Regions from separate parts of the Caballeronia sp. LjRoot29 genome, predicted to be linked through region 2. Evidence: predicted binding sites of a transcription regulator. Region 2 holds the regulator's gene; the other holds the start of a gene.

Region 1 (15,201 bases), on a different contig from region 2:
AACGAACCCGGCGCTGGGCCTGCGCGGCATTCGGCTGGCGCAAGTGCGCCCGGATCTCCTCGACGACCAGTTGCGTGGTCTGCTCGCGGTGAAACCCTTCGGCACGGTGCGCATCCTTCTGCCAATGGTCACCGATTCCGGCGAACTCGTGCGCTTAAGGAAGCGTATCGATGAACTCGCGGCGGAGATTGGCCGGACTGATCCCATTCAAGTGGGCGTGATGATCGAAGTGCCGTCGGCCGCGCTGCTGGCCGATCAACTCGCCCGGCACGCGGATTTCCTGTCTATCGGCACGAACGATCTCACGCAATACACGCTCGCGATGGACCGTTGCCAGGCCGATCTCGCCGCTCAAGCCGACGGTCTGCATCCGGCCGTGCTTCGCCTGATCAAGGCAGCAACGGACGGCGCAGCCAAACACGGCAAGTGGGTCGGCGTATGCGGCGCGCTGGCCGGCGACCCGGTCGCCGTGCCCTTGCTCGTGGGCCTTGGCGTGACGGAATTGTCGGTGGATCCGGTTTCGGTTCCCGGCATCAAGGCGCTCGTGCGCAAACTCGATTACCCACTGTGCCGTCAGCGCGCTGAGGACGCCTTGGCGCTCGAATCAGCACAGGCAGTAAGAGCAGCAAGCCGCGAAATCTGGCCGCTGGACTAACACGTCCGTCTGGCAGCCGGCCTTCGCGTTTATCGCGTTTATTAGTAAAAAAAGCTTCGATCGACAACATGTTGTACCAACACGATCAACGACAAGACACTTATCTCTGGAGAACCTGATGGACGCTAACCTGTTTGCGAGAATGCAGCGTCTCGGCCGCGCGCTGATGCTGCCGATCGCCGTGCTACCGGTGGCCGGGCTGCTATTACGCCTCGGCCAGCCGGATGTCTTCAACATCAAGATGATCGCCGATGCCGGCGATACTATCTTTACAAACCTGCCACTCTTGTTCGCCATCGGCGTGGCGGTTGGTTTTGCGAAGGACAACAACGGTACAGCCGGTCTGGCGGGTGCGATCGGTTACCTGATCGAAATCGCAGTGATGAAGGACATCAACGACAAGCTCAACATGGGCGTGCTGTCGGGGATCGTTGCAGGTTGCGTAGCCGGGTTTCTCTACAACAAGTACAAAGACATCAAGTTGCCTGAATACCTCGCGTTCTTCGGAGGGAAACGCTTCGTGCCGATTGTCACGGGCGTGTCCTGTCTGGTGATCGGGATTGTCCTGGGCTATGTCTGGGCGCCGATTCAGGCCGCGATCGATGCGGCGGGCGGCTGGCTGACGGGCGCGGGCGCGCTCGGCGTGTTCGTGTTCGGCGTGCTGAACCGGATCCTGCTGGTCACGGGTCTGCACCACATCATCAACTCGCTTGCATGGTTCGTGTTCGGTTCGTACACACCCCCGGGCGGCGGCGCGGCGGTGACGGGCGATTTGCATCGCTTCTTTGCCGGCGACAAAACCGCAGGCGGCTTCATGACGGGTTTCTTCCCGGTCATGATGTTCGGCTTGCCGGCAGCATGTCTGGCCATGTTCCATGAAGCACCGAAAGAACGTCGCGCGATGGTCGGCGGCTTGCTCTTCTCGATGGCGCTTACCGCGTTCCTGACGGGCGTGACCGAGCCGATCGAATACACGTTCATGTTCCTCGCACCGGCGCTGTATGCCATTCACGCCGTGCTGACGGGCCTGTCGCTTGCGATCTGCTCGGCACTGGGCATTCACCTTGGCTTTACGTTCTCGGCGGGGGCTATCGACTATGTGCTGAACTATGGGCTTTCGCAGCGCGGCTGGCTGGCGATTCCGGTGGGCCTCGTCTACGGTCTGGTCTATTACGGCTTGTTCCGTTTCTTCATCCGCAAGTTCAACATGGCAACGCCGGGCCGTGAGCCTGCTACGACAGACGCAGAAGTCGATTCGTACGACAACACGGGCTTTGTTTCCCCGACAGCCGGCGCTACCGTGCCGCGCGCCGTACGCTACATCGCTGCTTTGGGCGGTGCGTCGAACCTGACGGTCATCGATGCCTGCACGACCCGCCTGCGTCTTTCGGTAGTGGATTCAGCGAAGGTTTCAGAACCCGAGTTGAAGTCGATTGGCGCGCGTGGTGTATTGAAGCGCGGCGCGACAAGCGTGCAGGTCATCATTGGACCGGAAGCCGATCTCATCTCCGATGAAATCCGTAGCGAACTCGAGCGTACATCCGCGGGAGGCGCGGCGCGAGCTTCGTCCACTCCTGCTGCTGCCGCGCCCTTGGCTGCGGTTCCTGCAGGTGAAGAGGGCCCGCTCGATCCGGACCCGGTGCGCTGGCTTGCGGTGTTTGGCGGCGCGACCAATGTGGCTTCACTCGATGCAGTCGCGGCCACGCGCTTGCGGGTGGTGGTGCGTGATCCGTCGTCGGTGGACCGTCAGCGTTTGTCGTCGCTTGATGTCGCCTGGGTTTCCGCTGATACGTTCCACATTGTTGTAGGCAATGCCGCGCAACGTTACGCCGACACCATGGCGAAGCGTCTTTCGCACGGCGGTGGCGCAGCTCCGCTGCCGGCGTGAGTTCATAACACGCACGTCGCGGCCGGGTTTCTAACAACACGGTCGCGAGTTTCAGACTTCCTCGATTTACTTTTAAGACCCGGCATGACGAAAGTCGTGATCCGGGTCTATTATTTGTCTTCCAAACAATCAGTTAACCTAATTAAATACACATTTTGTTTTTTGCGTGATGGTCGTTTCACTTTGATCGAATCTTGTGTTTTTGCACGTTGGTTATGACATTTGTTGTTGCAGATAAATTAATAAATATAACTAACTAAATAGCCTAGAGAAATAAATCCACCCAGCGTTTCCGCTTTTTGCCAGGAGTCGTTCATGAAAATAAAACTTGTCATCTGGACCATGTTCATGTGTGTTGCAGGCGTTGCTCATGCCAACAATTTCAACACCGATTGCAACTATTCGCACACGCTGCCCGATGACCCTATTGTTTATCCCGGGAAAGCGGGGGAAGCGATGGTGCACGACTTTTTTGGCAATTCAAGCACGAACGCGTCCAGTACCTACGATTCGCTTAGCAGCAACAAGGTAATAACCTGCGATTCGAATGCTGATCGATCAGCGTATTGGGCGCCGCAATTGAAACGACCGTCCGGGATCGTCAGTCCGAAGTATGAGAAGACGTACTACAAGGACGATCAGCATGTCGCTTCGTTTCCCATCAACGCAATTCCGCTGGGACTCCAGATGCTGGCCGGAAATCATATGGGGACGGCGCCTAATCCGCATGTCAACTTCCTCTGCCGTGGCAGTGGCAATTACACCTCGACAATGCCAGCAAGCTGCCCACCCAATCCCAATAGCGACGGCGATCCTTCGCAACTCGACATCTCCGTGCATTTTCCTGATTGCTGGGATGGTGTGAACCTGGTGCCGAATCTGGGAAGCGGCCGGAAAAACCGGATGAAGGGATTGATGAAGGCGGCTGACGGAGCCCTCAACGTGGCGTATCGGAACTCCGATGGCACCTGTCCCGCCGGATATAAAGTCAAGATTCCTGAGCTTCAACTCAACATCTCTTATCCGCTCGGTGCTGATCCTGATCTGACTACCGCACAGTTGTCACTCGATCCAATTTTGCAGAACGGTCAATAGGTGCCGCAATGGGGCAGCATGTACACCGCTCACGGCGATTTTTTCAATGCCTGGCACGCGGAAAGCATGCAATACATTGTGGATTCCTGCATGAACAAGCCGACCACGGCAGGTTCAACGTGCAGCAAGAACATCCCGGTCTATTACTCGGCGGCCAGCGCGAATGCCCGATTGACCAGTACGGGATCCATTGAGACGTCGGGCGCGACGCTCGTCTCGGCGCCAAACGACGTGATCTTCATTAAATTCCCGACACCAGCCAATCTCAATGACTACGCCTACGTCGGTTCGTTCCTGCAAACGCTGGGTGGCAATGTGACCGATACCGCCGCAGTGTCCCTCTACTTATATGCCGCCTCGACGGATTGGGACGACGCAGCCCACCCGCCGACGGCCGCGGCGTGCGGCGCGACTGGCTCCATTGGCAGGTTCTATGCGGACAACGTGCAGCAGGTGCGAACCACCGACATCAGTGCGTATGTCGAGGCACAAAAACAAGCTGGAGCGAAGGAAATCGCCCTCTGCATTCGCAACACGACAACCAAGACCTTCCAGTTTTCCTCGCGCCAGGGATCGTGGACGCCAGGGCTATATCTGAAGTGATGGCTTAGCCAATCTGGCGGCGTGAGATGAAGGCCTGGAGATCCAGGCCTTCGTTGTTTTATTGCTTTTATTTATTTGCAGAAGCTATTATCTCGATAATCCGAGTCAAATCGTCGCACTAAAAATAGACATAAGTCCGCGGCAACACGACGCATCGAATAAACGCAAAATATTTTTCGAAAAAGTTGGAATAAGTAGGCTATTGAAATCGCGCTACCCTTTGCCTGAGGCTGATTAAAGTCTAAACGTAATATCTCAAAAACGTTGAAATCGGGCAAGGTATGAAACAAAAATCCGGGTCAGGGTTTTGCAAATTGTTTGCAATTGTCCCTGCTCTTCTTTTGTCAGGCTGTGGCGGTCAGATGGATCTTCTTGATCCTAAAGGCAGTATCGGACTGGCTGAGAAGAATCTTATTCTTACGTCCACCTACGCCATGCTGATCGTGGTGGTGCCGGTTATTTTTCTGACGCTGTTATTCGCGTGGAAATATCGGCAATCCAATACATCGGCCGAATATTTGCCGAAGTGGGCGCACTCTACCAAGATTGAAGTGGTGATCTGGCTCGTCCCGAGCTTGATTATTCTTTATCTCGGAATATTAACGTACAAAAGCACGCACGCACTTGATCCGTATAAGCCGCTTGTCTCCGCGGTCAAACCGATCAATGTCGAGGTTGTTGCACTCGACTGGAAATGGCTTTTCATTTATCCGGATCTGGGTATTGCGTCGGTTAATCGGATTGAGTTTCCCGTTGGTACACCGGTGAACTTCAAGATCACGTCGGATTCGGTGATGAACTCATTTTTCATCCCGCAATTAGGCGGTCAGATTTACGCAATGGCAGGCATGCAGACCAAGCTCCATTTAATCGCCGATGAAGCCGGCGACTATGCGGGCATCTCTGCGAATTTCAGTGGTCAAGGCTTCTCCGACATGAAATTCCGCGCCGTGGCAACGACGCCTGAGGAGTTTGATGCCTGGGTGGCGAAGGTGAGGTCATCGTCGAGTCAACTCGACGGCGTCAACTACGCAGCCGTTGCCGCGCCGACCGAAAAACATCCGGTCCAGTACTTCTCCAAGGTCGACGCGAATCTGTTTCAGAACATCGTCGCGAAATATAACAACGGGCATGCTCGCAACATACCCGACCCGATCTGCCGTACGAAGGGGTAAGCCATGTTTGGAAATTTGTTGGGAAAATTAACGCTGGCGGACATACCGTTCGACCAGCCAATCATCATGGCCGCGGCGGCGTTCATGGCCCTCATTGTGGTGGCCGTGGTCGTCGGGCTGACATGGTTCAAGAAGTGGGGTTATCTCTGGAGTGAATGGCTGACCTCCGTCGATCACAAGAAGATTGGCGTGATGTATATCGTGGTCGCAGTATTAATGCTGCTGCGCGGTTTTGTCGATGCGCTGATGATGCGCGCGCAACTCGCGCTCGCTTATAACGGGCCGGGATTCCTGCCGCCGGAGCATTACAACCAGGTCTTCACGGCGCACGGCGTCATCATGATTTTCTTCATGGCGATGGCGTTCATGATCGGCTTGATGAACATTGTCGTGCCGCTGCAAATTGGCGCACGAGATGTCGCGTTCCCGTTCATCAACTCGCTGAGTTTCTGGATGACCGCGCTTGCCGCCATCCTGATCAACATCTCGCTGGTGATCGGAGACTTCGAGCAAACTGGCTGGCTCGCGTATCCGCCGTTGTCGGAACTGCAATTCAGTCCGGGGGTGGGCGTCGACTATTACTTGTGGAGTTTGCAGCTCTCCGGCATAGGAACGTTGCTCACCGGCATCAACTTCTTCGTGGCCATCATCAAGATGCGCGCGCCGGGCATGACGTTGATGAAGATGCCGGTGTTCACCTGGACGTCGCTGTGCTCGAACGTGCTGATTCTCGCCACGTTCCCGATCCTGACCGCAACGCTTGCGTTGCTGGCGCTCGACCGTTACCTCGGCATGCACTTCTTCACGAACGACGCTGGCGGCAACGCCATGCTGTACCTAAACCTGATCTGGGCGTGGGGACATCCGGAGGTGTACATCCTGGTGCTGCCGGCATTCGGCATCTACTCGGAGGTCGTGGCTACATTCGCGAAAAAGCCGTTGTTCGGCTACAAGACAATGGTCTACGCCACGTGCTCGATCATGGTGTTGTCGCTGCTCGTCTGGTTGCATCACTTCTTCACGATGGGTTCCGGCGCAAACGTGAATGCGTTCTTCGGGATCATGACCATGATCATCGCCATTCCGACCGGCGTGAAGATCTTCAACTGGCTGTTCACCATCTATAAGGGCCGGCTGGAGTTGTCCTCGCCGGTATTGTGGACGATCGGCTTCATGATCACGTTCACCGTCGGCGGCATGACGGGCGTATTGCTGGCTGTGCCCGGCGCTGACTTTGTGCTGCATAACAGCCTTTTCCTGATCGCTCACTTCCATAACGCGATTATCGGTGGCGTGGTGTTCGGGTATCTCGCCGGCTTCACCTACTGGTTCCCGAAGGCGTTCGGTTTCAAGCTGAACGAAACGCTCGGCAAGTGCGCGTTCTGGTGCTGGTTCGTGGGCTTCTGGACTGCGTTCATGCCGCTGTACGTGCTGGGTTTCATGGGCGCGACGCGCCGCATGAATCACTACGACACGCCGGGCTGGCAGCCGTACATGGTCATCGCTTTCGTTGGTGCGTTGATCATCTTGCTGGGCGTTGTGTTCGAGATCGCTCAGGTCGTTGTCAGCGTCGTGAAGCGGAATTCGCCTGCGTACAAAGACGTTACCGGCGACCCGTGGAACGGCCGCACGCTTGAATGGGCGACCAGTTCGCCGCCGCCCGTCTATAACTTCGCAGTCGTGCCGGTGGTCCATGAACTCGACGCCTTCGCACACATGAAGGAACGCGGCCGTACGCGCCTTGCGCGCGAGGATTATCGCGACATCCACATGCCGCGCAATACAAGCGCCGGTTTGGTTATCGGCTTGTTCAGCCTGGCGATTGGTTTTGCGTTGGTCTGGCACATCTGGTGGCTCGCCATCGCGGGTCTGCTGGGCGTGGTTGTCACGCTGATCCTTCGTAGCTACGACGGCGACATCGACTGCACCATTTCCGCCCAAACCGTCGCCGGCATGGACGGCACGCCGACGCCCACGACGCCAGCGCGGACGCAAGATCTGCAGGAGGCACTGTAATGTTGCAAAAGACTATCCCACTGGATCTACCGGGATCGCACGATGACCACGGCGCGTCGAATACGGTGCTAGGGTTCTGGGTGTACCTGATGACCGACTGCATTATCTTTGCGTCGCTATTCGCCGTGTTCGCCGTCATGGGCCATCAGTTCGCGGGCGGCCCGACCGGTCAGGACCTGTTCGAGCTTCCGCTCGTCATGCTGGAAACTTCCATCCTGTTGGTGAGCAGCATCACGTTCGGCTTTGGCATGCTAGCCGCTCAGAAGGGCAAGTCGGCTGCGCTGCTGGCGTGGCTCGGCGTTACGTTCCTGCTCGGCGTGGTGTTTATCGCGCTGGAAATCCACGAGTTCAGCACGCTGCTCGCGCAGGGTTACGGCCCTGACCGCAGTGCGTTTTTGTCCGCGTTCTTCACGCTGGTCGCGACGCACGGTTTGCACGTAGCCGTTGGCCTGATCTGGATGGTGGTCCTGGCGGTGCAGGTGATCGGCAACAAGAAGATCACCCCACGCGATCTGACGCGCCTCACGTGTCTCAGCCTTTTCTGGCACTTTCTGGACATCGTGTGGATCTGCGTCTTTACCTTTGTTTATCTGACGAGCGTCGTATAAATGGCAAACGCACATTCAATCGATACCGCGGGCCACGGCAGCGTGCGCTCGTATGTCATTGGCTTCGTCCTGTCGGTCGTGCTGACGGCCGCAGCCTTCGGACTGGTCATGCAGCAGATGTTTGGGCCGACAGAATCGATCATCGCCATCGCGGTGCTCGCATTCATCCAGATCCTCGTGCATCTGGTGTTTTTCCTGCACATGAACACCTGTTCGTCGCAACGATGGAATCTGCTCTCGCTCGCATCCGCCGTGCTGGTGGCGGTGATCCTTATCGGCGGGACGTTGTGGGCGCTCCATAACGTCAGAGCGCACATGATGTCGCGCTGAGTTCGCAGAGAGTCTCTGCTGACTTGACGCATGGCGGCGCTAGAGGAAACCTCTGGCGCCGCTTTTTTTGTTGGTGGCAGCAGGCCGACGGTCAGGTCCATTCGAGCAGGCAAAGAAAAGCCCGCCGTCTTGCGACGGCGGGCTTTCAGGTTTTCACCAAATCTTCGATACATAGAGCCTGGGCGCCGCCAAAACTCAGCGGCAAACCCAAAGCCCTAAACGCTTAAGCGTACTCGTGCAGCGCCGTGCGCATTTTCTTCATTGCGCTGGCTTCGATCTGACGAATCCGTTCAGCCGACACGCCAAACTCGTCCGCGAGTTCATGCAGCGTCTTGCCGCCCGAGCCGTCGTCTTCCACTTCGAGCCAACGCGCCTGAACGATCCGGCGGCTGCGTTCGTCGAGCGATTCGAGCGCGGTCGACAACCCTTCGCTTTGCAGCTTGTCGAACTGGCGCGACGCCAGCACGTTGGTCGGCTCGTTGTGCGAGTCGGCCAGATACGCGATAGGTGCGTACGATTCCTCGCCGTCGTCGATCTGACCTTCCAGCGCGATGTCGCCGCCGGAAAGACGCGTTTCCATCTCGGAAACTTCCTCGCGCTTCACATTCAGCTCTTTCGCCAGGTTATCGACCTCGTCCGGCGTGAACGCGTTGTGTCCGGTCTTGTGGCTGCGAAGGTTGAAAAACAGCTTGCGCTGCGCCTTCGTGGTCGCCACTTTCACCGTGCGCCAGTTACGCAGGATGTACTCGTGAATCTCAGCCTTGATCCAGTGCATGGCATACGACACCAGCCGCACGTTCTGTTGCGGATCGAAGCGTTTGACGGCTTTCATCAAGCCGATATTGCCTTCCTGAATCAGGTCGGCATGGGGCAGCCCATAACCCAAATAATTGCGGGCAATCGATACCACCAGCCGCAGGTGCGACAGCACGAGCTGACGAGCGGCATCTAGGTTGTCGTTGTCACGGAATTCGGTGGCGTACTGACGTTCTTCCGACGGCGTTAGCATCGGAATCCGGTTGACAGCCGAAATGTAGGCGTCGATGTTGCCGATCTGGCCGGTCAACATGGACGACTGCGCAAACGTCAGCGCACCTGCCGAAGCGGCCTTGGCCGGCGCCGAGTGTCCAGTATTCGGGAGGGTCATCGCATTGGTCACGCTGGTGTGCTCCTTATCAACAAAAAACCCGATGAAAAACCGGGTCTAGCAGGATATTAGCACTCTGCTATTTCGAGTGCTAAAGATTAGAGGGGCGATATGTGGGCAAGTTCCCATACGCTATTAGAATCGTTCCTCCAATAGCTCATAAGCGTTTTCCATGATCGTTGCAAGATGCGAAACGCTTTCTCCGTCAAACTTACCGAAAGAAATTTGCAAGTTTTCGCACGAATTACCCGTCATTCAGGATTCGACGAAACTAAATTCCGTGTTTTCGCCATTCAGCAGAACTCTTCTGAGCACATTTTTGAGACCGTCTCTAAAATGTCGATTTGCTGCGACTGCGGCACGCCCCGTCTTGTGAGAATCCAGCTCCGGAGTATTCATGCAGAAGAACAAAAGTGTCTGGCAAAAGCGTCTTTCCTACGGTGCCTTGTTCGGTGCGCTCGTTTTGGCTTCGGCCACCGCCCGCGCCGATCAATTCGGTTTGCAGATCGCTGGCGGAGTGGCCGACCACGATGTCCGGAAGGCCGATGTCGGCGCAGTCTGGGATCCCAACTGGACGTGGTGGGAAATCGGCGGTTTCCACTTCACGGTTGTAGGCGAAGCGCACGTGGCCTACTGGGATATCCGCGAAAGCCAGGCATCGCATCCGGGCATCTGGGAATTCGGCTTTACGCCGGTGTTCCGGTTCATCAAGAGTTCGGGATGGATCCGGCCCTACGTGGAAGCGGGCGTTGGCGTGCGACTCCTGTCGCATGTCCGCGAGACCGAGACGCGGACCTTCTCCTCGTCCTTCCAGTTTGCCGATATGGTGGGCGTCGGCGCTCAATTCGGGGCGCACCAGAACTATCAGGCGGGCTTCCGGTTTCAGCATTTATCCAACGCCGGTTTCGAACACCCGAATCCTGGTATAAATTTCAGCCAGATATATTTGCAATACAACTTCTGACGGGGACCGCGTCCATCGGTTCCTCAAGCGCGCGAGGAATCGACGATGCCGGCACAACCCATCGACACGCCCATTGAGGCAATCCGTGAACTCGAGCGCGACCGTTTCCGCGCGATGGTCGACGGTGACGGCGAATTGCTGGACGCGCTGCTGGCGGAAAATGCTAGCTACGTTCATACCAATGGCAAACGCGAGACGAAGCGGCAGTTTATCGATGCCATCACCGCGGGGCGCCGGCGTTATCGGCAGATCGAGATCCAGTCGCAGGAGTTGATGCCGGGCGGGCGGGACACGTGGATCGTGTATGGGCGCGCGTTGCTCGAGATGGAGTCGAAGAACGGCGCGCTGTTGTTTCCGATCGCGTACACCGCCATTCACATTCAAGTCGATGGGCAATGGCAGTTGCTCGCGATGCAGGCAACACGCGTGGCGCTGGATTAGCACCGCTTCGACACCGTTCGGTTGGGCGTCGCGGTTCGGCTGGCGGGCCGGCGCCTTGTGAGCGGCAGCCGTCATGTCGACACCGGTTGTCGTGTTTTATCGCCTGCTTCGCGAGTTTCCCTCTGTCATTCAACTACTCGGCTATGCTTTCCAGAAAAGCTGAAGGTCCTCACGCAGCTACCGCTTCGCTTTCCATTTCCTTGCGCCCTGCCCAGCGCACGCGATTTGCCGCGCTGACGATGGCATCGGCGACTGCCTGAGCCGCGTTCGCATGCACGGCGACGCCGAACCGCATCGCTTGATCGCCAATCCGGCAGCCAACGAACACCGCCGTCTCACCTTTCGCGGTCGCGGCGGTTTCAAACGATGCCACCTCGATCGCGACACCCGCGACACTGGCAACCGCCGCGGCGACGGCCTGCGCGTGCGCTTCATCGGCGACCGCGGATATGGGCAGCTTCACGTGGCGTCCATCGAAATGCAGGGTTGATGCATCTGCTCGTGATGCCGGTCCTTGTGCGTCGAAGTATTCGCGCTTGAACAACGCGCAAATGGCTTCGCCGGACACTTCCGCGCCCGATGCATCGGCGACTTTCTGCACGGCATGGCTGAATTCGATCTGCACGCGGCGCGGCGGCGTAAAGCCCAGCCCGCGTTCAAGCAGAAACGTCGCGCCGCCTTTACCCGACTGGCTGTTCACGCGGATCACGGCGTCATAGCTCCGACCAAGGTCGGCAGGGTCGATAGGCAGATACGGCACGTCCCACACCGTACCCGTCTCACGCTGGGCAAAGCCCTTGCGGATAGCATCCTGGTGCGAGCCAGAGAAGGCCGTGAACACGAGATCGCCGGCATACGGATGACGCGGATGCACGGGAATCTGGTTGCAGCGCTCGACCACGCGGCGCACGCCATCGATATCGGAAAAATCCAGCCCTGGGTCAATGCCCTGCGTGTACAAATTCATCGCGAGCGTGACGAGATCCACGTTGCCGGTGCGCTCGCCGTTGCCAAAAAGACAGCCTTCGACGCGATCAGCGCCCGCGAGGATCGCGAGTTCCGCCGCAGCGACTGCCGTGCCGCGATCGTTATGCGGATGCACGGAGAGCACGATGCTGTCGCGATAACTCATGTTGCGATCCATCCACTCGACCTGATCGGCGAACACGTTCGGCATGGCCGCTTCTACCGTGGCCGGCAAGTTCACGATCATCTTGTGGTCGGGCGTGGGACGCCACATTTGCGCGACGGCGTCGCAGACTTCGCGGGAAAACGAAAGCTCGGTCATGCTGAACGTTTCCGGCGAATACTGATAGATCCAGTGGGTATCGGGGCGCGCGGCGGCGCACTCCTTGATGATGCGGGTTCCTTCTACAGCCAGCGCTTTGGTGTCTTCCTTGGACTGATTGAAGACGATCTTGCGAAACGACGGCGCAATCGCGTTATACAGGTGCACGATCACCCGGGGCGCGCCTTCCACTGCTTCAAACGTCCGCTCGATGAGTTCACGGCGCGACTGCACGAGTACTTCAATGGTGACGTCGGCGGGAACACGGTTTTCCGCGATCAGCTTGCGCACGAAGTCGAAATCCGTCTGCGATGCCGACGGAAAGCCCACTTCGATTTCCTTGAAACCTACCGCTACCAGCATCTCGAAGAATTCGAGTTTGGCGTCAATGCTCATCGGGTCGATCAGCGCCTGATTGCCGTCGCGCAGATCGGTGCTCATCCAGATGGGCGCGCGCTCGATCGTGCGAGTGGGCCATCGGCGGCCGTTGAGGTTGACTTGGGGGAAAGGGCGGTATTTCTCGGAAGGGTTGCGCATCATCATCGTGGGCCTCGGCTGAACGCGTTGTACGCGTGAAAGCGCAGTCGTTGCGAGGCGGTCGAGCGGCCGGCGGCTTGCCGGCATCGTTCCAATGCGCGCTGTACAGGTTCGCGACGTCCCATGGCATGGGTAACGCCGGTGACGAACGTGAACGATGCAAAAGCAGCGTGCATGTGATCCTCGCGTTTTCGAACCGTGGATGAACGGACGAAAGCAGACGACTACGGGTGGTGAAAAGGGAACTGCAAAGGGGAACTACGAAACTGCGGAGGGGACCGCGCGCGGAACGCGCGGCGCCACGTTTAGCGACTTACGCTAGACGTAGCGATAGGGGCCGCGCTAGGCGACCCTGGGTAATTCGAAGGGAGGGGAATTGGGCAAAGCTCATTTCTGCACATTAGCGTACGGCGTGCGCTTTTGTCAACAGCGACGGTTTCTCGACTGAAGAATGCCTTGGCGAACGCTCTAGCGCCTGACGATGTCAGCAATCAACTCCGCTTGGCGCGCGAGCGCGGGCGGAATGGGTGCTTCGCCGCGCAGTACGGTTTCGATCCAGCGGGCGGTGGTCGCGGCATCGAGCGCCTCGGGCAACGCCACCACGGGCGCGTCCGGCGAGGAGCGTTCCGGCGATATCAGCGTTTCCGCGTGGCCGTCGTGGAACCAGTCCACCTGCACTTGCCGGCGCGTGTCCGCGACCGCTTCGCCTTCCGTTCCGCGAGCGAGCAGGGCGCCGCCGGCGGCAGCGTCGGGATGTTCGGTGAACAGTCCCGTCAAGCTCTCGCGATACTCCGGATGGGTGTAGTTCACCAGCCGCAAACCGGGCTGCGCGAACGGCTGCAGGATCTTGACCAGCGTATGCGTGGAATTTCTCACGCCCATGATTCGCCGGATGGCGAGCAGGCGCGCGAGCTTGGGTGCGAGCACGGCGATCGGCGCGAACGCGAGGCGCCGCGAGGCGAGGCTGTCTTCGATTTCATCGTGGGAAGTGGCTTCGGGAATGCCCAGTTCGGCGAAAATCGCGGCGCTCGTGACGCGGCCGGGATCAGTCGTGACGCCATGCACGAGCACCGGCACACCGTCCCGCGCGAGCAGCATCGCCAGCAACGGGGTCAGGTTGGGTTGTTTGCGCGCGCCGTTATAAGTGGGGATGGAAACGGGCCGCGCGTGATCGCGGCCATTCTGGATATGCAGGGGCTCGAACGAGCGATGCGCGGCGGCCAGCATCGCGGCCAGCTCCGCGGCAGTCTCGCCTTTCACGCGATACGCCAGCAACACAGCACCGAGTTCGAGATCGGAGACGCGGTTGTCGAGCATCGCTTCGTAGAGGGCGTAGGTGTCCTCGCGGGTCAGCGCTCGCGCGCCGTTTGGCCCGCGGCCGATTTCCTTGATGAAACGGGCGCACGGGAAAGGAGCTGTGTCGGTCATTGATTGGTCTGAGTAGCCGGTTTGCAAACGGGGTGAATCGTCTTGTACACCCGTGTGCGCCCGTTTGCACGATGGGCCGCTGCAAGTCTGGAAATACAGGAATCACATTCAGTACCGCATTTGAGCCGGGCTTGCAAGTCGCGGTGCTGCCCGGCGGCGGCTTTCGGGACGCTTGCCTGCGCGTTTGTTCGATGATCGCAGCTTGGGACAGGTCACGGGAATTGCGGACCTGACCGCGTGCTTTATTACGTAATGTCCTGGGGCACATAGGCCGTTCGGGCGAATCGCGATGCGCAACCGCGCACGTTAAACTTGAGGTTCAGGTCGATGCTTCAATACTTCATCAATCAGGAGAGAACGCAATGAGTCACGTATTTGCTCCGGCGCCCGCGGTCGCGGTGCCTGTTGTCGGTTCCAGCGACCAGTTTCCTGTTCGCCGGATTTATTGCGTCGGCCGGAACTACGAGGCGCATGCACGCGAGATGGGACACGACCCGGATCGCGAACCGCCGTTTTTCTTCGGCAAGCCCGCCGACGCCGTGCTGTACGTCGCGCCCGGTGCGACCGGCGAATTCCCTTATCCGTCGCAGTCCAAGAACGTCCACTTCGAGATGGAACTCGTGGCGGCGGTCGGCAAGCAAGGCAAGGACATCCCCGCTGAGAAAGCGCTCGATTACGTGTATGGCTACGCGCTCGGTCTCGACATGACGCGCCGCGACCTGCAAGCCGAAGCAAAAAAACTGGGCCGTCCGTGGGACACGGCCAAGGGCTTCGATCATTCGGCTCCGCTGGGTCCGATTCATCCCGTCGCGAAGGTCGGGCATCTGGAAAAAAGCGCGATCTGGCTCACCGTCAATGGCGAAGAGAAGCAGCGATCGGACATTTCGCAACTGATCTGGTCGGTGGGCGACACCATCGCGTATCTCTCCACGCTATTCGAGCTGTTCCCAGGTGACCTGATTTTCACCGGCACGCCTGAAGGCGTTGGCGCGGTTCAAAAGGGCGACCTGATGAAGGGCGGTGTCG
Region 2 (15,201 bases):
CAGCATGCTCCTCGGGCAACGCCTCGGGTTGCATGCGGAACTTGCGCGCGGCTGAATGCAGTTGCTCCATCCGATGCTCGACTTGCGCCAGGCGGTTTGGATCGAGTTCGAGCCGCTGCGCGTAGTGCGAGAGCGAATACGAGGCTTCCTGCAATTGAATTTCGGCGGGTTCGAGCGAAGCCAGCACGTCGGCAAGCGCTGGGTCGATATCGACGAGACCGCGCAACTTCGACACGATCGCCGAGAGCTGCGTGATCATGGCTTCATCTGACTCGGACAACGCGTTCAGCGCGCCCTGCACACCGTCGATCAGACTAGCCGAATGCGACAGCCGATGATGCTCGGCACTCACGTCTTCCCACTCACCCGGTTGCGGCGCAAGCTTGTCGAGTTCGCTCAACTGCCATGCAAGACGCTCGCGTTCCAGTTGCAACTCGCGATCGCGGTTCTGCGCGAGTTCCACCGCATGCGTCGCGTCGCGCCAGACCCTGTGCGCACGAGCTACTTTCTGTGCAGAGTCGAGAAGACCCGCGTGGGTATCGAAGAGTTCACGCTGGGCGTCCGGGCGCATCAGCAATTGGTGAGCGTGCTGGCCGTGGATGTCGACAAGCATTTCGCTCAGTTCACGCAATTGCACGAGCGTGGCCGGCGTACCGTTGATGAACGCCCGCGAACGTCCGGTCGAATCGACGACACGGCGAAGCATGACCGTATCGGCGTCGCCAATAGCCAGCGCGTGCTCGTCCAGCCAGCGCGAGACTTGCGCGTGAATGGAAAACTCAGCGGTAATGTCCGCGCGCGCTTCTCCGGCCCGCACAATGCTGGCGTCGGCGCGCGCGCCGAGCGTGAGCGCGAGCGCGTCGATAAGAATCGACTTGCCGGCGCCGGTTTCGCCCGAAAATACGGTGAAGCCGCGCTCGAACTCGAGGTCGAGCGCGGCGACAATGACGAAGTCGCGAATCGAGAGATGACGGAGCATGGGCGTCTTAAAGTTTCGTGGCGTCGTCGTGCGAAGGATATTCGTTCCAGTGCAGCTTCTTGCGCAGCGTGGCGTAATGGCTATAACCGACCGGATGTAACACCGGCACGGTATGGCGCGAACGCCGCACTTCAATGGTGTCGTTCAATTCGACAGCGGTAAATGACTGCATGTCGAAATTCACGTTCACGTCGCGTCCGCCAATAATCTGGATATCGACCTGCGAGTCATCGGGCAAAACAATGGGACGATTCGACAGCGAATGCGGCGCAATGGGGACGAGTACGAAACCCTGCAATTGCGGATGCAGGATTGGTCCGGAAGAGGAGAGCGCGTAGGCAGTCGAACCCGTCGGCGTGGCAACAATAAGTCCGTCTGAGCGCTGGTTGTACATGAAGCGCCCATCCACCGACACGCGCAGTTCCGCCATGCCCGAGAAGCCGCTTCGATTCACCACGACGTCATTGAACGCCAGAGCGTGATAGATCGGCCGGCCGTCGCGGACAATGCGCGCTTCGAGCAAGGTCCGCTCTTCACGCTCGAAACTGCCGGCAAGCATCTGCGGCACGAGCTCGTGCATTTCGGCCAGCGAGATGTCTGTAATGAACCCAAGCCGCCCGTGATTGACGCCGATCAACGGCGTGCGATACGGCGCGAGCTGCCGCCCAATGCCGAGCATGGTGCCGTCGCCGCCGAGCACGACCGCCACGTCTGCACGCGCGCCAATTTCCTGCGCGGTCAACGCGGGGTAGTCGGTCACGCCAACGTCATGCGCCGTCTCTGCTTCGAACACGACGTCAAAGCCGCGTTTCACAATACACGCGGCGAGCGCCGTCAGCGGCTCCCTGATGCCGGGCGTATTGTTGCGCCCCACGAGCGCGACAGTCTTGAATTGGGTACCTATTTCCATGCCGGCATTACACCATAGGTAAGTGTCGAAAAGAACCGCGCGCCACGTCCGACGCGGCTACGGGTTGTGTATACGCTAAGCGCCGGGCGTGACGGGCAATTGTCGCTAGAATGGTGTGGATCATGAATTGATGACGGGTGAATGACAAAATGACGTCCACCGGCATCGCCTATTTGGTGTGCTCGCTGCTTCCTTACACGTTGAGCTAAAATTTCCCATGCTAGACCCACGTGCCCAGACCCTCCTCAAGACGCTGATCGAGCGCTATATCGCCGAAGGTCAGCCGGTCGGTTCCCGCACGCTGTCGCGTTATTCCGGACTCGAGCTCAGCCCGGCCACCATCCGCAACGTCATGTCGGACCTGGAAGACCTTGGGCTGGTAGTGAGTCCGCATACGTCGGCGGGGCGGATTCCCACGCCGCGCGGCTACCGGCTCTTCGTGGACACCATGCTCACCGTCGAAACGACCGACGACGAAGCCATGACCTCCGCTGTCAAGATCAAGCTGCAGGGCGGCGAACCGGCGAAGATCGTGGCCGCCGCCGCGAGCGTGCTGTCGAACCTGTCCACCTTCGCCGGCGTCATTCTCACGCCGCGCCGCAGTCACATGTTCAAGCAGATCGAGTTCATGCGGCTGTCCGACAAGCGCATCCTGCTGATCATCGTGACGCCGGAAGGTGACGTGCAGAACCGCATCATGGCGACCCAGCGTGACTACTCGCCGTCGCAGCTCACCGAGGCGTCGAACTATATCAACGCGAATTTCGCCGGCTTGTCCTTCGACGAAGTACGCCGCCGACTGCGCGAGGAAATCGACGCGTTGCGCGGCGACATGACCTCGCTGATGCAGGCAGCGGTGGCCGCGAGCGTCGACGAAACGGATCAGGGCGACACCTTGCTGATTTCCGGCGAACGCAACCTGCTGGAAGTCGCGGATCTTTCCTCCGACATGGCGCGGCTGCGCAAGCTTTTTGACGTGTTCGACCAAAAGACGAGTCTCCTTCAATTACTCGATGTCTCGAGCCACGCGCAAGGCGTGCAGATATTTATAGGCGGCGAGTCGAATCTCGTGCCCATCGAGGAAATGAGCGTGGTGACCGCGCCCTATGAAGTGAACGGGAAAATCGTGGGCACGCTGGGCGTGATCGGACCCACGCGGATGGCGTACAACCGCGTCATTCCCATTGTTGATATCACCGCGCGCCTGTTGTCCCTCTCGCTCAGTAGCCAGCAGTAGTGCAATAAGCGCCAACAAGTTGTCTGCCGATGCGGCCCGCAAAATGCTGTGGATCCCTCTGGCAGACAACCCATCTTGCCTTGCCACAGCCCCGTGCACCACTCGGCCGATCGGCCGATGTTGCGTTCCGAAACCCGCCGCTATAATGGGTTTCACTTACTTACACGGGCTTCACGGCCTCTTTCCGTTATGCGCTACGACCTCGAGTTGCCTTCGCAGCCTTCCGCTTCGCATCGCGTTGCGGTGCTGCTGATCAACCTCGGCACGCCGGACGCGCCCACGGCCAAGGCCGTGCGCAAGTACCTCGCGCAGTTCTTGTCGGACCCGCGCGTGGTGGAGATTCCGGCGCTCGCCTGGCAAGTGATCCTGCGGCTGGCCATTCTGCCGTTTCGCAGCCGGGCGTCAGCGAGAAAATATGCCCAGGTCTGGCTGCCCGAAGGCTCGCCGCTGAGGGTCAACACAGAAAAGCAGGTGGAGGGATTGCGGCGGTTGTTCATGGTGAACGACTATCACGTGATAGTTGACTACGCCATGCGCTACGGGACGCCCGGCATTCCGGCCATGATGAATCAACTCAAGCTGGAAGGCGCCGAGCGCGTGCTGCTTGTTCCCATGTATCCGCAATATTCGTCGTCGACCACGGCCACCGCGTTCGATGACGCATTCAACGCCCTACGGCGCGTGCGCAATCAGCCGGAAATTCGCACCATTCGCCAATACGCCGACCATCCGGCCTACATTGGCGCGCTGGCCGAGCAAGTTAGGGATTATTGGCGGCAGCACGGCCAGCCGGACTTTGCGGCCGGCGACCGGCTGGTGCTCAGTTTCCACGGCGTTCCCAAACGCACCATGGATCTCGGCGACCCATATCACGATCAGTGTCAACAGACCGGTTCGTTGCTGATGGCGGCGCTCGGGTTGTCGCCGGTCGAATGCCGGGTGACATTCCAGTCGCGTTTTGGCCGCGCGGAATGGCTGCAGCCTTATACCGCGCCGTCGCTCGCCGAACTCGGTGCGGCGGGCGTGAAGCGAGTGGACGTGTTCTGTCCAGGTTTTACGTCGGATTGTCTGGAAACCATCGAGGAAATTGGCATTGAAGTGCGCGACGAATTCCTGCACGCTGGCGGCATGGAATTTCACCGGATTCCGTGTCTGAATGCATCGCCGGCGTGGATCAAGGCGCTGGGCGAAATTGTCGCGCAGCACTTGCAGGGATGGCCGGTGCAGGCGCCGCAAACGCTTAGCGCAGCCGCATAGAACGAGCTAGTGAACTACCAGATCTCCACCGACCCGGGCGCGCGCCTTCGTATCGACAAATGGCTGTGGGCAGCGCGCTTTTTCAAAACGCGCTCCCTTGCCAGCGACGCCGTCGAGAAGGGCCGAGTGCGCATTGGCGGCGCGAACGTGAAGCCGTCGAAGGACGTGCGAGTTGGCGATCTTGTAGAGATCGAGATTGAACACGTGCTTTGGCAAGTGAACGTGCTGGGAATTTGTGAAGTGCGCGGTCCGGCGCCCATTGCGCAGACGCTTTACGCGGAAACGGACCCTGGACGTGAAAAACGTGTGGCGGAAAGCGAGCGGAGGAAGACGTATCGTGAGCCGGCAGCGGCATTGCAGGGTCGCCCAACGAAGCGCGACCGCCGCATTATCGACAAACTTTCAGGTTCGGACTGAAAAAGTGTTCCATGGTGGCCGAGACGCCGCCGTACTCCGTAGTGTGGTCGTTGACCGCACCGGACATACAAATGGTCGTGGTGCCACCAACGAGTACCAACGCGACGATCGCAATAGCAAAGGTCAGTTTCATTGGGCCCCCCCTGTAACGCAACAGCTCTGAAAAACGGGCGCTAGAGCGGGCTTGATACGAGCTTTAGCGATAAAAAAACTTGGATTCGGGCGTTCGTAAGGTTAGGGTTAACTAGGGCTCCCGAAGGCATGTTCGAAGTGTAGGCGAGCAAATCAACCGGCTCAATCTGAATCTGATGACGCGCTCAAAATGGTTGTAACCGGTCATTTCTGCAGACTAGAAATAGCCCCGGAAAGCACGTGCAACCCCTTGAAAACGCTTGATTGAGCCTCAGATGAAGGTCTTGGGACGAGCGCAGGATGTCCCCGCTTCAAGCGCACTGACTATCGATTGACCCCGTTGTGTTTTTGCAACGTTGAGTTGGCGGTTATCATCGGCAGCCTTTTGATGAATCGAAACCGCAACGTCGGGTCCGATTTCATCCGTTTTCACCCATTGCAAAATCTCTAGCGACATGGAAAACACGCAAGACAATACCGCGAGCCAAAACCCCACGCCCGCCGACGATACCGCGGCGGCTCAAACTATCCATCAAGCCGGCGCGCCGGACGGGACGTCCTCCCCGGATAACGTCGACGCAAACGAAACCGTGGCATTGCTCGCTGAAGCGCAAGCGCGTGCCGCGTCGTTGCAAGAAGAGTTCTTGCGCGCGAAGGCCGAGACCGAGAATGTCCGGCGCCGTGCACAAGAAGATGTGCAGAAGGCGCATAAATTCGCGATCGAAAACTTCGCGGAGAATCTGCTGCCGGTGCTCGACAGCCTGGAAGCCGCGCTGACGCATTCATCCACCGACCTGGCGAAAGTCCGCGAAGGTGTTGAACTGACGCTGCGCCAACTGACTGCCGCGCTTGAAAAGGGCCGTGTCGTCGAGGTGAATCCGGTTGGCGAGAAGTTCGATCCGCATCGCCATCAGGCTATTTCCATGGTGCCGGCCGACCAAGATGCGAACACGGTGGTGTCGGTGCTGCAAAAGGGCTATGTGATTGCTGACCGCGTTCTGCGTCCGGCACTGGTCACCGTCGCCGCACCGAAATAAGCGTTTCGGCAAAAGACGTCACAGTCATGGCCAATATCCCTGTCGACGCCACCGCGTTTGCCGTTTTCGACATGCAGGAACTGAGTGCCGAGACGTTCAATGCCGGCCTTGAGTCGGCGGCGGACGAATTGGCCGTCGTGTTTTTCTGGGGTTTCGAGTGCTTCAACTGCGAAATCGCGAAAAAGGCGATGCTCGCAAAACCGGACGAGATCCTGGCGCTCGGGTTGAAGTGGTTTCACAGCAACGTCTACGAGCATCGCGATCTCGGTCGCCGTTTCATGTTGCATGGCGTGCCAACGTGGTTCTTCTTCTTCCGGGGCAAGCGCCTGGGAAGAGCCACCGGATGGCATGGGCTTGGCCAGTTCGAAGCCGCTGTCGCCGCCGCTCGCGAGAAAATCCGGGCGCTCGAAGCGAAGGCTTGAGCCAGGTTCTCCAGGGAAAGTTTCAGATCGCCTGAAAAAAAGCGGAAAAGCATCGGTTTTTGGTCTTGAAATCGATGCGAACGCTCTTATTTGGCGTACAGGGTTAAATTTTGGGCGTCCAGCTAGCCGATTCGACTATGAGCCACGTCGGAAACGCAAAAACGGACTCGCTGCAATCAAAGTCAGGAGAGTGATAAAAATGGGCAGAATCATTGGTATCGATCTGGGCACGACGAACTCGTGCGTCGCGATCATGGAAGGCAACACGGTCAAGGTGATTGAGAACGCGGAAGGCACGCGCACCACGCCGTCGATCATCGCTTATGTGGACGACAACGAAATCCTCGTCGGTGCGCCGGCGAAGCGTCAGTCGGTCACGAACCCGAAGAACACGTTGTACGCAGTCAAACGGTTGATCGGTCGCCGTTTCGACGAAAAAGAAGTGCAAAAAGACATCGCATTGATGCCGTATAAGATCGTGCGCGCCGATAACGGCGACGCCTGGGTCGAAGCCCGCGATCAAAAACTGGCACCGCCGCAAATTTCGGCAGAAGTGCTGCGCAAAATGAAGAAGACCGCTGAAGACTATCTCGGCGAAGAAGTGACGGAAGCCGTCATTACGGTTCCTGCCTACTTTAATGACAGCCAGCGTCAGGCTACGAAAGACGCGGGCCGTATTGCCGGTCTGGACGTGAAGCGCATCATCAACGAACCGACCGCAGCCGCGCTCGCGTTCGGCCTGGACAAGAACGAAAAGGGCGATCGCAAGATTGCCGTGTACGACTTGGGCGGCGGCACGTTCGACGTATCGATCATCGAGATCGCGGATGTTGACGGCGAGAAGCAGTTCGAAGTGCTCTCGACGAATGGCGACACGTTCCTCGGCGGCGAAGATTTCGACCAGCGCATCATTGAATACATCATCGGCGAGTTCAAGAAGGATCAAGGCGTCGATCTGTCGAAGGACGTGCTCGCACTGCAACGCCTGAAAGAAGCCGCTGAAAAGGCGAAGATCGAGTTGTCGTCGGCCGCTCAGACCGAAATCAACCTGCCGTACATCACGGCCGACGCGTCGGGTCCGAAGCATTTGAACCTGAAAATTACGCGTGCGAAGCTGGAGTCGCTGGTTGAAGACCTGATCGAACGCACGATGGAACCGTGCCGTATCGCTATTAAAGATGCAGGCGTGAAGGTCGGCGAAATCGACGACATCATCCTGGTCGGCGGTATGACGCGCATGCCGAAGGTGCAGGAAAAGGTCAAGGAATTCTTCGGCAAGGAACCGCGCCGTGACGTGAATCCGGACGAAGCCGTGGCCGTTGGCGCTGCGATTCAAGGCCAGGTTCTGTCGGGTGATCGCAAGGACGTGTTGCTGCTGGACGTGACGCCGTTGTCGCTGGGTATTGAAACCCTCGGCGGCGTGATGACCAAGATGATCAACAAAAACACGACCATCCCGACCAAGCACGCACAGGTTTATTCGACCGCTGATGACAACCAGAGCGCCGTGACGATCAAGGTGTTCCAGGGTGAGCGCGAAATGGCAGCGGGCAACAAGCTGCTGGGCGAGTTCAACCTCGAAGGCATTCCTCCGGCATCGCGCGGTACGCCGCAGATCGAAGTGAGCTTTGACATCGACGCGAACGGGATTTTGCACGTCGGCGCGAAGGACAAGGCAACGGGCAAGGAAAACCGCATCGTCATCAAGGCGAACTCGGGCCTGTCGGACGCTGAGATCGACAAGATGGTGAAGGACGCCGAAGCGAACGCCGACGAAGATCACCGTCTGCGTGAACTGGCCGACTCGCGCAATCAGGGCGACGCGCTGGTGCACAGCACGAAGAAGGCCGTGGCTGAATACGGCGACAAGGTTGAAGCGGAAGAGAAGGAAAAGATCGAAGCGGCGTTGAAGGATCTTGAAGAAGCGCTGAAGAGCACGGCGAGCGACAAGGCCGCGATCGACGCGAAGATCGAAACGCTGTCAACGGCGTCGCAGAAACTCGGCGAAAAGATGTACGCCGACATGGCTGCAGCGCAAGGTGCGGCGGGCGCGGTGGCAGGTGCGGCGGGCGCAGCAGGCGGCCCGGGTGCGCAAGCGGCGCCAGAGCAGCACGACGACGTTGTCGATGCCGACTTCAAGGAAGTGAAGAAGGACTAAGTCGATTGAACCGCGTCAGCAGTTCGTCGATGAAGGAACCGGTCTCGTGCGGCTTCGGCTTTGCACAAGACCGCGACGGAAAATGTCTCGTGCGCGACTGAGCGTACAGACGAAGAGCGCGCCTGGCGAGCCTAATGGCTTCCCGGGCACGTTGTTTTTTAGAGGGCGCTGCGTTTTGTGCGGGTTGATTCAGGTGAGTTGACTCAAGCGCGCTGATCATCGTTTGATCGCGCGAGTCCCGCACGAAGGCCAGGCGTCGACGAACCACATGAGTCGCGAGACTCCAGGCATCCAAGAGGGAGCCGCCGGACCTGATTTCTGATCAGGCGCGGTGGCGCTGAACCGATATGGCGAAACGGGATTACTACGAGGTTATGGGCGTCGCGAAGAATGCGAGCGACGACGAAATCAAGAAGGCTTATCGCAAGCTGGCGATGAAGCATCACCCCGACCGCAATCCGGATAACAAGGATTCGGAAGCGCGTTTCAAGGAGGTCAAAGAGGCCTACGAAATGCTCTCGGATCCGCAAAAGCGCGCGGCCTACGATCAGTACGGGCACGCCGGCGTCGATCCGAACATGGCTGGTGCAGGCCAGCAAGGTTTTGGCGGATTCGCCGATGCATTCGGCGATATCTTCGGCGATATCTTCGGTCAGGCGGCCGGTGGTGGCGCGGGAGCCAGCCGTGGGCGCGCGGGCCCGCAGGTTTATCGCGGTGCGGATTTGCGCTACAGCATGGAAATCTCGCTGGAGCAGGCAGCGCACGGCTACGACACGCAAATTCGCGTGCCGAGCTGGGTGAATTGCGAGATTTGCAAGGGCTCGGGCGCGAAGGCCGGAACCAAGCCGGAAACCTGTCCGACGTGTCAGGGGCAAGGCACCGTGCGTATGTCGCAGGGCTTTTTCAGCATTCAGCAGACTTGCCCGAAATGTCACGGCACCGGCACCTTCATTCCTGAGCCGTGCGGTCATTGCCACGGGGCGGGCAAGGTGAAGGAAACGAAGACGCTGGAAGTCAAGATTCCGGCGGGCATCGACGACGGTATGCGGATTCGCTCGTCGGGTAATGGCGAGCCGGGCATCAACGGCGGTCCGAGCGGCGATTTGTACGTCGAGATTCACATCAAGCAGCATTCGGTGTTCGAACGCGACGGCGACGACCTGCATTGCCAGATGCCAATTCCGTTTACCACGGCGGCGCTGGGCGGTGAGATCGAAGTGCCTACGCTTGCTGGCCGCGCGAGTTTCACCGTGCCGGAAGGCACGCAGTCGGGCAAGACGTTCCGGTTGCGTAGCAAAGGTATCAAGGGATTGCGCTCGAGCATTGCCGGTGACCTCTATGTGCACGTACAGGTCGAAACGCCGGTCAAGCTTACTGACCAGCAACGCGATCTGCTCAAGCAGTTCGAGCGCTCACTAACCGAAGGCGGCGCGCGTCACAGTCCGCAAAGCAAGAGCTGGTTCGATCGGGTGAAGAGTTTCTTCGATTAAGATTCCGTCGACTAAGGTAATGATCATGCAGCAACGCAGCGAGGTTTTCGCGCTGCTCGACGATTGCGACTCGACCGCCGAAAGGCGGTCGAGTCGCCTTTACGCCAGCTTCTTGCACGAACGCTCGTGTCACGACGCCGCGCAACTCGATGAAGTGTGCGCGAGTGTTGGAGCGGACCTCCACGACGGATTGCACGCCGTCGTGCTCGCGGACTATGAATTCGGCCGCAACCTCCAGTTAGCGCAGCCCGGCGAAGCCGCGCTGCGCTTTTTATTGTTCCGCGAGTGCACGCTGTTATCGCGCGGTGAGGCGAATCAATGGCTTGCCACGCGTGATAACGGCCTGGCCGATCAGGCTTCTGTGGCGGGTGTGGCGAATATCGAAGCAAGTGTGTCGCGGGACGCGTACGAGCAGGCGATTGCGGCTGTCCAGGAAGCGTTGCACGCCGGCGATTCGTATCAGATCAACTACACGTTCCGTCTCGCCTTCGATGTATTCGGCTCGATCGTCGGGTTATATCGGCGGCTGCGGGAACGCCAACCGGTGCGTTATGGCGCGCTGATCGCGCTGCCCGATGGACGCGATGTGCTCTCGTGTTCACCCGAGTTGTTCATCCAGCGCCAGGGCGACGTGCTCCGCGCCCGTCCCATGAAAGGCACCGCGCCCCGCAGCGCGGACCCGGAATGGTTGCGGCTCGATCCAAAAAATCGCGCGGAAAACGTGATGATCGTGGACTTGCTGCGTAACGACATGTCGCGTGTCGCGGTCACAGGAAGTGTCCAGGTGCCGCGCTTGTTTTCGGTTGAGCCATACAAGTCGGTTTGGCAGATGACATCGACGGTTGAAGCGCGCTTGCTTCTCAACACCACGTTCGCCGATATCCTCCGGGCACTTTTGCCTTGTGGCTCAATTACGGGCGCGCCGAAGCACAAGACGATGCAATTGATTGACGCGCTGGAAAGCACGCCGCGCGGCATTTATACGGGCGCGATCGGTTGGATAGAAACGAGCCGGGACTTCTGCTTGTCCGTGCCGATCCGGACGCTGGAAATTCAGCAGGGCAGAGGCAAGATGGGTGTTGGCGGAGGTATTGTGCTTGATAGCGTTGCCGCCGATGAATTCGAGGAGTGCCAATTGAAGGCTCGATTCCTGACCGGCTCCGATCCGGGTTTCGATCTGTTCGAGACCACGTTCGCGACCAAGGAGCAGGGGATACGCCATTGGGATCGCCATCGTTCCCGGCTTGAGACGAGTGCGAAGTGGTGTGGCTTTCCGCTTGACCTGGAGTTGTTGCAAAAGCGTGTTGATGAAACCTGCGCGGGCTTCGAAGCGGAAGCGGGTTATCGGTTGCGGATTGCGTTGGGCAAAAGCGGCGAGATTACCGTAACAAGTGCGCGGCTCGTGCCGTTGGCGGCACCCACCGTCGACGTGTTGCAGGCATCGGAGCACGGCTTCGCAGCTCGATCGGCGGATGATCCGTTGCTCAGGCACAAGACAACGTCGCGTGAAGAGTACGACCGCGCGTGGCGTGAGGCCGAATCGCTAGGCGCCTTTGACATGCTGTTTTTCAACGAGCGTGGAGAGTTGACGGAAGGCGGGCGGTCGAACGTCTTCGTGAAACTCGATGGCCGTTGGATCACGCCGCCGCTCGACGCAGGATTATTGCCCGGCGTGATGCGTGGCGTGTTGATCGAGGAACTGGGTGCAGAGGAACGCACCCTGACGCGGGAGGACCTGGACCGCGCGGAATCGTTGATGATTTGTAACGCGCTGCGTGGCGCGGTGCCGGCGCGATTGAAGTTGTTGAGCTAGGCGGCGTGGCACACAACCACGCCGTCTCGGCATAAACCCTCTTAAAACGTATGCTCCGGCCCGGGGAAAGTTTTTTCCCTGACAGCGCGAACATACGCCTCGACTGCCGCAAGAATACTCGGCTGCCCTTGCATGAAGTCTTTGACGAAGCGCGGCCGTTTGCCGGGGAAAATACCGAGCATGTCGTGCAGCACGAGCACTTGGCCCGAACATTCGATCCCCGCGCCAATGCCGATCGTCGGGATGACCAACTGTTGCGTCACTTCGCTGGCCAGCAGCGTAGGCACTGCTTCGATCACCAGCAATTGTGCGCCGGCGTTCTGAAACGCCAGAGCATCGCGGCGCATTTGTTCGGCGCCGGCATCGGTTTTTCCTTGCACCTTGAACCCACCAAACGCGTGCACCGATTGCGGCGTCAACCCGACATGACCGCAAACCGGAATTGACCGGTCTACGAGAAACTTGACGGTATCGGCGACCCATTCACCGCCTTCAATCTTTACCATCTGCGCACCCGCGCGCATCAACTGCACGGCGTTCGCGTAAGTTTCCTCGCGCGAGCCGACCGTACCGAACGGCATATCGGCGACAACCAGTGCGTTCTTGTTGCCGCGTGCGACCGAAGCGGTGTGATACGCGATATCGGCCAGCGTCACGGGCAGCGTCGTGCCATGCCCTTGCAGCACGTTTCCAAGCGAATCACCGATCAGCAATACGTCGACGCCGGCACGATCCAGCAGCGCGGAGAAACTCGCGTCGTAGCATGTGAGCATCGATATTTTTTCGCCGGCGTCGCGCATGGTCCGAAGCTTCGGGACGGTAATCGCGGAGCGGCTGGTTTCCTGCAAATAAGCCATGAGAATTTCCACATCGACTAGATATGAGACGGCGCGCCTGCGCGCAAGCCGGACGGACTTAAAGTGACGTGCCCTTGACAAAGAATTCCTTGCGCCCACGCATGGTTTCAATGCGGTCTACCAGCAGCGCCAGATCGGCGTCCGATTCCAGCGGATTCAAATGCTCGGCGTTCACCGTCAAGAGCGGTGTGGCGTCGTAGTGATAGAAGAAGTCATTGTAGGCGTCGCAAAGGGCGCGCAGGTAGGCGTCGGGAATCTGCAGTTCCATTGGCACCGCGCGCTTTTGAATGCGCGCGAACAAGACTTCGGGACTGGCCTGCAAGTACACGACCAGATCCGGTGCGGGCGCGGAAGTATCAATCCGCCTGGTGATTTCCCGGAACAACTCCAACTCGTCGTCGGGCAGCGTGAGACGCGCGAACAGCGCGGTTTTATCGGTGATGAAGTCGGTGATCAGCGGCGCGTTGGTGTTTTGCCCCAAGTGTCCTGGTGTCGGCGCGCCCGCCAGCGCCGTTGCGATCTCCTGCGTTTGCTGCGTGCGCTGCAATGCAAACTGCAATTGCGTGGGCAGCGCGTAACGCGTGTTGTCGCGATAAAACCGCTCGAGAAACACGTTCTCCTGCGGGCGTTCGAACAACGTGCGCATTGACCAGCGTTCGGCAAGCAAGCGCGCCAGCGTGGTCTTGCCGACGCCAATAGGCCCTTCTATCGCGATATACCGATGCGGCGGCCGCAATTGCGGCGCGGTGACGGTGAGGGGCGACATGGTCATGGGCTATTCACCTTTCAGGCTTCACGTCGCCTGGTTCCAGGCTTCGCGTCGCAAATTTTTAGGCTTCGCGACGCGAAGTGCAGCGGGAAGCGAATAGCGGGCACTGATGTGTCGCCACTTTTTCAATGCGCTGATCCTGAACCGAGGCGAGAAAGGCATCGGCGCGGCCGCGTTGGGCGATGACCACATCGCGGTCGAGTTCGATCAGCGGCACGAGTGTAAACGCGCGCTCGGTGAGACGAGGGTGGGGCACGACGAGATCGGCTTCCTCGATACAGGAATCGCCGTACAGCAAGATGTCGATATCAAGTGTGCGCGGCGCGTTTCTATACGGCCGCTCGCGTCCGAAATGGCTTTCCACGCCGTGGCACAGCCGCAGCAACTGGCGTGCGGGCAGCGTGGTATCGATCTTCACGACGCAATTGAAGTAGTCGTCGCCACCGGCGTCAATGGGCGCGGTGCGATAGAGGCTCGACTTCGCGAGCACGGTGATCGTGTGTTGCTGAGCAAGACACACCACTGTGTCTTTCAGGGTCTGGCGCGCGTCACCAAGGTTTGCGCCCAGGCCCAGATAAGCTACCGTCATGGCATGAATCCTACGACTGTCATTCGGCGAAACACGACTCACACGCGTTAATCAAAACGTAAAAACGCGTACGGTCTGTGTCAATCGTCGCGCTGGCCACCGCTTTCGTCGCCATACCGCACATCACGTACATCCCGCACGTCACGCTCTTCGCGATTGTCGCGAGCTGACCCTTCCGTGCTCGCGCCGCCCTCCATTCCGTCACCCGGCCTGCGGCTTTTGGCGTTGCTGCTACGCCGCCGTCGTTTCTTGGGTGCCCGGTCCTTCCCGCCTTCCGAGAGCAGTGACTCTCGTGCAGCAGCGTCCCCTTCGATGAAATCTGTCCACCACTGGCCAACCGATGCATCCAGTTCGCCCGATTCGCATCGCAGCAGGAGGAAATCATAACCCGCCCTAAACCTTTGGTGTTCCAGCAGCTTCATCGCGCTTCTGCCCGAGCGTTTTTCGAGCCGAAGTTGCAGACCCCATATCTCGCGCATATCCGATGAAAAGCGCTTATGGATAGCGAGTTTTTCCGTCTGCATGTCGAGCACGTCGTCCATCGCGCGATGCAGCGCGGGCACGGGAAATTCACCGGCTGCGATGAACTGTTCCCAGCGCGTTTGCATGTCGTTCCAGAGCAGCGTGGCGAACAGGAATCCCGGCGATACACCCTTGCCGGCGCGCACGCGTTCATCGGTATTGGTCAGCGCGAGCGTGATGAATTTCTCGCCGTGCGGGGACTCGAAGATCACATCGAGCAGCGGTAATACGCCGTGATGCAAACCTTCCGCACGCAGCCGCGTCAGGCACGCGAGCGCGTGGCCTGAGAGCAGGAGCTTGAGCATTTCATCGAAGAGACGCGCGGCCGGCACGTTACTGATCAGGCCGGCCAGTTCCGCGATCGGCGCACGCGTCGCTGGCTCGATCTCGAAGCCAAGCTTCGCTGCAAACCGCACGACGCGCAGCATGCGCACCGGATCTTCGCGATACCGCGTAGCCGGGTCGCCAATCATGCGCAGCAAACGCGCGCGGATGTCGGCCATGCCGTCGTGATAATCCAGCACGGTTTGCGTGGCCGGATCGTAATACATGGCGTTGATCGTGAAGTCGCGGCGCGTGGCGTCTTCGTGCTGCTCGCCCCACACGTTGTCG

What was found. The regulator HrcA, encoded in region 2, represses chaperone genes, less so after heat shock. The targets are predictions, from matches to a motif close to TTAGCACTCNNNNNNNNNGAGTGCTAA.
Region 1: rpoH (RNA polymerase sigma factor RpoH) is a predicted target of HrcA. The motif match lies at 9,586-9,612, and genes of this name have one in related genera.

What each region holds. Positions count from the first base shown of each region.
Region 1 covers NZ_CAXUPU020000014.1:51,273-66,473, forward strand. The annotation lists gene ptsP (phosphoenolpyruvate--protein phosphotransferase) at 1-655, shown strand, start outside; gene nagE (N-acetylglucosamine-specific PTS transporter subunit IIBC) at 774-2,543, shown strand; gene ACSQ83_RS17170 (DUF1996 domain-containing protein) at 2,859-3,638, shown strand; gene ACSQ83_RS17175 (CBM96 family carbohydrate-binding protein) at 3,729-4,241, shown strand; gene cyoA (ubiquinol oxidase subunit II) at 4,523-5,416, shown strand; partial or broken gene cyoB (cytochrome o ubiquinol oxidase subunit I) at 5,432-7,316, shown strand; gene cyoC (cytochrome o ubiquinol oxidase subunit III) at 7,432-8,040, shown strand; gene cyoD (cytochrome o ubiquinol oxidase subunit IV) at 8,041-8,370, shown strand; gene rpoH (RNA polymerase sigma factor RpoH) at 8,594-9,529, opposite strand; gene ACSQ83_RS17205 (acyloxyacyl hydrolase) at 9,915-10,481, shown strand; gene ACSQ83_RS17210 (nuclear transport factor 2 family protein) at 10,527-10,922, shown strand; gene leuA (2-isopropylmalate synthase) at 11,092-12,750, opposite strand; gene ybiB (DNA-binding protein YbiB) at 13,216-14,175, opposite strand; gene ACSQ83_RS17225 (fumarylacetoacetate hydrolase family protein) at 14,538-15,201, shown strand, end outside.
Region 2 covers NZ_CAXUPU020000018.1:93,075-108,275, reverse strand. The annotation lists gene recN (DNA repair protein RecN) at 1-979, opposite strand, end outside; gene ACSQ83_RS20145 (NAD kinase) at 987-1,889, opposite strand; gene hrcA (heat-inducible transcriptional repressor HrcA) at 2,107-3,126, shown strand; gene hemH (ferrochelatase) at 3,316-4,383, shown strand; gene ACSQ83_RS20130 (RNA-binding S4 domain-containing protein) at 4,393-4,800, shown strand; gene ACSQ83_RS20125 (hypothetical protein) at 4,772-4,933, opposite strand; gene grpE (nucleotide exchange factor GrpE) at 5,388-5,969, shown strand; gene ACSQ83_RS20115 (thioredoxin family protein) at 5,996-6,391, shown strand; gene dnaK (molecular chaperone DnaK) at 6,591-8,549, shown strand; gene dnaJ (molecular chaperone DnaJ) at 8,897-10,039, shown strand; gene pabB (aminodeoxychorismate synthase component I) at 10,059-11,852, shown strand; gene panB (3-methyl-2-oxobutanoate hydroxymethyltransferase) at 11,894-12,709, opposite strand; gene ACSQ83_RS20090 (deoxynucleoside kinase) at 12,768-13,481, opposite strand; gene folK (2-amino-4-hydroxy-6-hydroxymethyldihydropteridine diphosphokinase) at 13,540-14,067, opposite strand; gene pcnB (polynucleotide adenylyltransferase PcnB) at 14,148-15,201, opposite strand, start outside.